Alkaliphilus metalliredigens QYMF: one gene and its partner. The protein of the gene in region 2 interacts with the protein of the main gene of each other region in a pairwise test. Links are inferred from orthologs where the notes say so. Each region holds a gene or a part of one and is shown on either strand. Other genes may lie near its edges.

Region 1 (3,786 bases), 2.9 Mb from region 2 along the record:
TCATTAATGTCAGTATTCAAGGGCTGATTCCTAAACGGAGGAGTGAAATTGCCAGAAGTATAGGAAAAACCGTCGAAGAGGAACTTTTATCAGTTGATGAAATACTCTATCGATTGATGGAAACCCAAGATAAAAAAGAGATATTACAGATATTGAAGATAAAAATACAGGCAATTGTGGAGGAACGACTTCCTTCCCTAATTCCTTCTGCTTTTAGAGGTATGATTGGGAAATATATCGAAGATGTAATTGAGCGAGAAGGGGAAACGATGTTAGCGGAAGTGATGGCAAGTGTGGTAAAAAAGGCAACGGAAAACATTAATATTGGTCAAATGGTTGAAGAAAAGGTGAATGACTTTGAATTAGAAGGACTAGAATCTATGGTATTAACCATTGCACAAAAAGAATTAAAACATATTGAGATATTAGGTGGCGTACTGGGATTTATGATTGGCTTATTTCAAGGAATAATTATTTTATTATTGTAAAAAATAATGTAGAATTACTTGACAAAAGAATGCAAAATCAATATAATTATGTAAATATACAATTTCATACAATGAAATTATATTGAGGCTTTTTGTAGAGGCTCATTGAATTTTAAAAACATAATAACTGATTTAAACGAAAAGGCGTTGAAGAGGAAAAGTAAGTTAAACCCAGTATTTAGAGAGGGCATGCCGTGGCTGAAAGCATATCCATATATGGATAACTGAAAACTACCTTGGAGCTGTTTCTTAGTAACCTTAGGTGAAAGGAAAAACGGTGACTCGTTATCGTCATTTGAGATGGATTACATATCAAATTAGGTGGAACCGCGGGAACTCAACCTCTCGTCCTATATACTTTTATAGGATGATGGGTTTTTTTTGTATCAATTTTTAAGGATGAATGTTGTCGATACTGAATATATGAAGGAGGAAAAAATATGGAAATGGTAAAAGTTGCATTAAAAGATGGTTCGGTACGAGAAGTAGAAAAAGGGACAAGTATTTTAGATGTTGCAAAGGAAATTAGCCAGGGATTAGCTAGAGTTGCAATAGGAGCAGAGCTGGATGGGAAAAAAATTGACTTATTCGCCCCAATAGAGGGGGATTGTCAGCTGAGTATCCTTAGATTTGAAGATGAAGGTGGAGAAGAGTTTTTAAGACACACCAGTGCCCATCTTCTTGCTCAAGCAGTATTGAGACTTTTCCCAAATACAAAATTAGCAATTGGTCCAGCCATTGATAATGGATTTTATTATGATTTTGATACAGAGCATAGATTTATACCAGAGGACTTAGAGAAAATCGAAGCAGAAATGCAAAAAATTGTTAAAGAAGATTTACATGTAGAGCGCTTTGAATTATCAAGAGATAAGGCAATCGAGCTTGTAAAGGAGCAAGGAGAAGACTACAAGTTAGAATTAATCCAAGATTTGCCTGAAGATGCGGTGATTTCATTTTACAAGCAAGGGGAATTTACAGACCTTTGTGCTGGACCCCATGTCTTGTCCACAGGTAAAATCAAAGCATTTAAACTACTCTCCATTGCTGGAGCCTATTGGCGTGGAGATGAAAAAAACAAAATGCTCCAAAGAATCTACGGGACATCCTTTACGAAGAAGGCGGATCTAGAGGCGCATTTAGAAAGATTAGAAGAAGCTAAAAAACGTGACCATCGAAAAATCGGTAAAGAATTAGACCTATTTAGTTTAAATGAAGAAGGACCTGGATTCCCATTTTTCCATCCAAATGGAATGATCGTCCGAAATGAGTTGGAAAACTTCTGGAGAAGAGAGCATACCAAGCGTGGGTATGAAGAAATCAAAACACCGATTATTTTGAATGAGCAGCTCTGGAAACAATCTGGACATTGGGATCATTATCAAGAAAACATGTATTTTACAAATATTGATGATGCAAATTATGCAGTGAAGCCCATGAATTGCCCAGGATCAATTTTAATGTATAAACGAAAAATGCATAGTTATCGAGATCTACCAATTAGAATGGGAGAGCTTGGTCTAGTCCATCGACATGAGCTATCTGGTGCATTGCACGGATTAATGCGTGTGAGATGCTTTACCCAAGACGATGCCCATATCTTTATGCTACCTGAGCAGATCAAAGATGAAATCCTTGGCGTTATGAATTTCGTAGATTATTTCTATAAGGTCTTCGGGTTTAAGTACCATATTGAATTATCAACAAGACCAAAGGACTCAATGGGAACCGACGAAGAGTGGGATTTAGCAATTAATTCTCTAAGAGAAGCGCTAGAGGAGAATAATGTAAAGTATAAACTCAATGAAGGAGACGGCGCCTTCTATGGTCCCAAAATTGACTTTCATTTAGAGGATGCCATTGGACGAACATGGCAGTGTGGAACAATACAATTGGACTTCCAGATGCCTCAGCGTTTTGACATCAATTATGTGGGAGCAGATGGAGAGAAACATAGACCGATTATGATTCACCGTGTTATTTTCGGAAGTATCGAAAGATTTATTGGTATTTTAATTGAGCATTATGCAGGTAAATTCCCCGCATGGCTGGCCCCGGTTCAAGCAAAGATTTTACCGATTACAGATAATCATTTAGAATATGCCAGAAAACTACAGCAGCAAATGCTTGAAAAGGATATTCGTGTAGTGATAGATGAGCGCAGTGAAAAAATTGGTTTCAAAATTAGAGAAGCCCGTTTGGAAAGAGTACCTTATATGCTTGTTATTGGAGATAAAGAAGTAGAATCAGAAACAGTCGCTGTCAGGGCAAGAGAAGAGGGCGAATTAGGTGCCGTTGATGCTTCAAAATTTATTGGAGATCTTGTAAAAGAAATTGCTGATAAGGCGTAAATAAAATAAAGTTGTTGCAAAAAAATAAAAAGCACTGGCAGTAGCCAGTGCTTTTTATTATACTGCTTCTAATTCTTCCTTGGTTTTAACTGGGGCTTGCTTGAAGTCTCCTAAGAGTTCCTCCAGCTCATCGCCATTTAATGTTTCTCGATCTAGCAATGCTTTGGCGATGTCATTTAATTGTTTTTCATAGGTTTTCAGTTGATGAATGGTTTTCTCAAAGCAACCTTTAACAATATGGTTCATCTCTTTATTTAAGTCATTACTCATGGCATGAATCATATTGGCTTCATTATAAACATAGCCTAAATCACTCATACCATAGTCACATACCATTTGCATCCCTAACTCAGTGGCTTTTTTTAAGTCATCCTTAGCACCTGTAGACAAATGATTGAAAATCAATTGTTCTGCAGCCCTGCCACCAAGCATCACCATGATTTTATGATAAAGCTCTTGCTGTGTATAGATATAGCGATCATCTTCAGGCATTTGGAGTACATAGCCCAGGGCCTGTCCCCGTGGAATAATAGATACTTTTTGTACCATGTCTGTTCCTAAAATTTTACCCACTAAGGCGTGTCCAGCCTCATGGAAGGCAACGATTTCCTTTTCTTTTTGAAGCACGGTGGGATTTCTGACTTGAAGTCCTGCGATCACTCGCTCGATGGCTTGATCAAAATGGTCTAAACTGATGACTTCAGCATCTTCCCGAACGGCGATAATGGCAGCTTCGTTAGAGATATTTGCTAAGTGGGCACCACTCATGCCATGGGTTTTTCGAGCTAAATTTTTGATTTCAATTTTGGGACAGAGGGGCTTGTTTTTCGTATGAACCTTTAGGATTTCTTCTCTGGCCCGTACATTTGGATTGCTAATATACATGTGACGGTCAAAGCGACCGGGACGTAGAAGCGCTTCATCTAATAGATCCATTCGGTTGGTGG
Region 2 (3,755 bases):
TAAGATTTGCTATCCGAGAGGGTGGAAGAACAGTTGGAGCTGGAGTTGTCGCTTCTATTATCGAATAGTTAAAAACCTAATTAAACCAAGGAGTTATAAATGGGGGCTAGGGTTAACCTAGGCCCTTTTAGATAAAATAAGAAATTTTTATTGACAGTAAAATAAAAATGTGATAAATTTTATTGGGTAATGTACTATAATATGAGCTACTTATGCGTTGTAGTAATAGATTTAATAAGAGAATTAGTAGTGCTCTACGGGAGGTGTAACTGTTGCGAGTCAAGATAACATTAGCGTGTACAGAATGCAAGCAGAGGAATTATAACACAACAAAGAATAAGAAGAACAACCCTGATCGTATGGAAATGCAAAAACATTGCAAATTCTGTAAAAGCCACACACTTCATAAAGAAACAAAATAATTGAGTTTAAACTTTAAAAGGATGTGAGGATCAGAATGACTACTCAAGCTAATGCCAACAATAATGAAAAGGCAAAAGGTTTAGGTAAATTTTTAAGAGGTGTTAGATCCGAGCTTAAAAAAGTGAATTGGCCAAATAGAGCAGAAATAAAAAACCATACAGGTGTTGTGATTATTGCAACATTAATGGCAGTCGTTCTTTTATGGATTTTGGATTCGGTTTTTGGTTTTGGGTTAAACTTACTCATTTAACGAAGAATACGCTTAAAGGGAGGGAGAGTTATTTGTCTTTGAAGACAGGTGCTCCTTAATATGTCCGAACAAGCAAAATGGTATGTCGTCCATACGTACTCTGGCCATGAAAACAAAGTGAAAATTAACATAGAAAAAATGGCGGAAAACAGAGGTATGGAAGATTTGATTCTGGAGGTAGCAGTACCGACGGAAGAGAAAATCGAAATTAAAAATGGCAAGAAAAAAACAAAAGAGGTCAAGCTCTATCCGGGATATGTGTTACTCAAGATGCACGTGACTGATGAGTCATGGTACTTGGTTAGAAATACCCGAGGTGTAACAGGTTTTGTTGGACCAAGCTCTAAACCGATTCCATTAACGGATCGGGAAGTGAAAAATATGGGTGTAGAACAAGTGAGTCATGAAATCGACATTAAAATAGGCGATTCTATACGCGTGGTCTCCGGCCCCTTTGAAAGCTTTATGGGCTCAATAGAGCATATCAACATGGAGAAACAAACCATTAGAGTGCTCATATCAATGTTTGGCAGGGAAACCCCTGTAGAATTAGAATTTCACCAAGTTCAAGCTTTGTAGGATGGATATTTTAAAAGACTTGAGCCAAAAACACTAGGGATAGTGAAACGCATACAGATATAATTTTAAGGAGGTGTAAAAGCAATGGCAAAAAAGGTAGTAGGACAAATTAAATTACAAATCCCTGCAGGGAAAGCGACACCAGCACCACCAGTTGGGCCTGCTTTAGGACAACATGGTGTGAACATCATGGGGTTCTGTAAGGAGTTCAATGCGAAAACTGCAGATCAAGCAGGTATGATTATTCCTGTAATCATTTCTGTTTATCAAGATAGATCATATACTTTCATCACAAAGACACCACCTGCTGCGATCTTAATCAAGAAGGCAGCTGGTATTGACAAGGCGTCAGGTGAGCCGCATACTAAGAAGGTGGCAACAATTTCAAAAGCGAAAGTAAAGGAAATTGCAGAATTAAAAATGCCAGACTTAAATGCGTCTTCGGTTGAATCTGCCATGAGTATGATCGCTGGAACTGCTAGAAGTATGGGCGTTGTTGTTGAAGATTAATTTCAATAGATGATTTAGGAAAAAGTGGGAGGTCCTATAAAGACCGTCACTACCACAAGGAGGTTAGGAAAATGCCAAAAAGAGGTAAGAAGTATCAAGAAGCACTTAAGCAATTTGATAGAGAAAAGTCATATGATCCTAATGAGGCGGTAGTATTAGTTAAAAAAACAGCTACTGCAAAGTTCGATGAAACAATTGAAGCTCATATTAAACTGGGTGTAGATTCAAGACATGCAGATCAACAAGTAAGAGGTGCCATTGTATTACCACATGGAACAGGTAAAACTGCTAAAGTGCTTGTCTTTGCAAAAGGCGAAAAAGTAACTGAGGCTGAAAAAGCCGGAGCAGACTATGTGGGTTCAGACGATCTAGTAGCAAAGATTCAAGGCGAAAACTGGTTTGACTTTGATGTAGTTGTTGCAACGCCAGATATGATGGGTGTTGTAGGACGATTAGGTAGAGTACTTGGACCAAAAGGATTAATGCCAAATCCTAAGTCTGGAACAGTAACATTTGACCTTGAAAGAGCTGTAAAGGAAATAAAAGCTGGTAAAGTAGAATACAGATTGGATAAAACAAACATTATCCATGTGCCAATCGGAAAAGCTTCTTTTGAAGAAGCACAACTGGCTGAAAACTTTAAAACATTGTTAGAAGCAGTTGCAAAGGCGAAACCAGCCGCAGCAAAGGGACAATATTTCAAGAGTGTCAGTGTAACCAGTACGATGGGACCAGGAATTCGTGTTAATCCATCAAAGGTATCAGAATAAAGTTCCATTAGATAAATTAAATTTATCTGTTGACATAGATTTCAGATACTGATACAATGATTAAAGTTGTTAAAAGTGAATATTTTGCCGCAGAAAGTAGGTGCGTTAGCTTAAATATCCTACCGAGGCTTTGGATAAATTTATCAAAGATCTCTTTCTGTGTGACGTTATTTACGCAGAGAGGGATCTTTTTCTGTAACGGCAAAATATCCATATATTCATAAAGAGGAGGTGGACGTCCTAATGTCAAAAGTAATTGAGATGAAAGAAAAAGTTGTGGCTGAAATTACTGAGAAGTTTGAAAAATCTATCGCTGCAGTAGTAGTTGATTATAGAGGACTGAAGGTTGAGGAAGTCACAGAACTTAGAGCAAAGTTTAGAGAAGCTGGCGTTGAATACAAAGTATATAAGAATACCATGATGAGACGAGCAGCTCGAAATGCAGGGATGGAAGAAATGGTGGCGGATTTGGTAGGACCAAATGCTGTTGCTTTCAGTTATGAGGATCCAGTGGCTCCAGCTAGAATCTTAAATGATTTTGCTAAGAACCATAAAGCCCTAGAATTAAAAGTAGGGTTTGTTGAAGGAAGCTTTTATGACGAAGAAAAATTAAAAGAGCTAGCGTCTGTGCCGTCAAGAGAAGTGTTAATTGCTAAACTTCTTAGCAGCTTTAATGCCCCAATGGCAAACTTCGCTTGCTTAATCAAAGCGATTGCAGACAAGAAGACAGAGCAAGAGGCATAAGAATAACAAAATATCAAAATAACAAAAATAAAACAAAAAATAATCGGAGGTGCTTTTAAAATGACAATCGAGCAAATTTTAGAAACGATTGAAAATATGAAGGTGTTAGAATTAAACGAGTTAGTGAAAGCTGCAGAAGAAAAGTTTGGTGTATCTGCATCAGCGGCAGTGGTAGTTGGAGCAGCTGCAGGTGGAGCTGTTGAAGAAGAACAAACCGAATTTGATGTAATCCTTGATAACGCAGGATCTTCAAAAATCAATGTAATCAAAGCTGTAAGAGAAATCACAGGATTAGGATTGAAAGAAGCTAAAGGAGTTGTTGATGAGGCTCCTAAGGCAATTAAAGAAGCCATATCTAAAGAAGATGCTGAAGCAATTAAAGCTAAACTAGAAGAAGCAGGCGCTTCTGTAACACTTAAATAATTGATTGAATAAGCAAAAAAAGGCACTCCAGGAAACTGGAGTACCTTTTTATGTGT

Evidence for each region.
Region 1: the proteins of rplA (region 2) and thrS interact in binary tests that used the Escherichia coli proteins (3 or more experiments, as listed by UniProt). The link is inferred for Alkaliphilus metalliredigens QYMF from one-to-one orthologs.

Annotation. Positions count from the first base shown.
Region 1 is NC_009633.1:1,717,151-1,720,936, forward strand. Bases 453-3,386 are described here. They hold thrS (threonine--tRNA ligase), read left to right. Parts: upstream 453-934; coding sequence 935-2,839; downstream 2,840-3,386. Other genes in these bases: AMET_RS08060 (DUF445 domain-containing protein), read left to right, coding at 453-488; AMET_RS08070 (ATP-dependent metallopeptidase FtsH/Yme1/Tma family protein), read right to left, coding at 2,897-3,386. Outside these bases: more of AMET_RS08060, read left to right, coding at 1-452; more of AMET_RS08070, read right to left, coding at 3,387-3,786. UniProt on the Escherichia coli protein: Catalyzes the attachment of threonine to tRNA(Thr) in a two-step reaction: L-threonine is first activated by ATP to form Thr-AMP and then transferred to the acceptor end of tRNA(Thr). The rate-limiting step is amino acid activation in the presence of tRNA.
Region 2 is NC_009633.1:4,591,310-4,595,064, reverse strand. The notes cover bases 780-3,682. They hold rplA (50S ribosomal protein L1), read left to right. Parts: upstream 780-1,833; coding sequence 1,834-2,532; downstream 2,533-3,682. Other genes in these bases: rplL (50S ribosomal protein L7/L12), read left to right, coding at 3,337-3,682; rplJ (50S ribosomal protein L10), read left to right, coding at 2,776-3,276; rplK (50S ribosomal protein L11), read left to right, coding at 1,337-1,762; nusG (transcription termination/antitermination protein NusG), read left to right, coding at 780-1,252. In the rest of the region: tuf (elongation factor Tu), read left to right, coding at 1-68; rpmG (50S ribosomal protein L33), read left to right, coding at 273-422; preprotein translocase subunit SecE, read left to right, coding at 458-673; more of nusG, read left to right, coding at 734-779; more of rplL, read left to right, coding at 3,683-3,699. UniProt on the Escherichia coli protein: One of the primary rRNA binding proteins, it binds very close to the 3'-end of the 23S rRNA. Forms part of the L1 stalk. It is often not seen in high-resolution crystal structures, but can be seen in cryo_EM and 3D reconstruction models.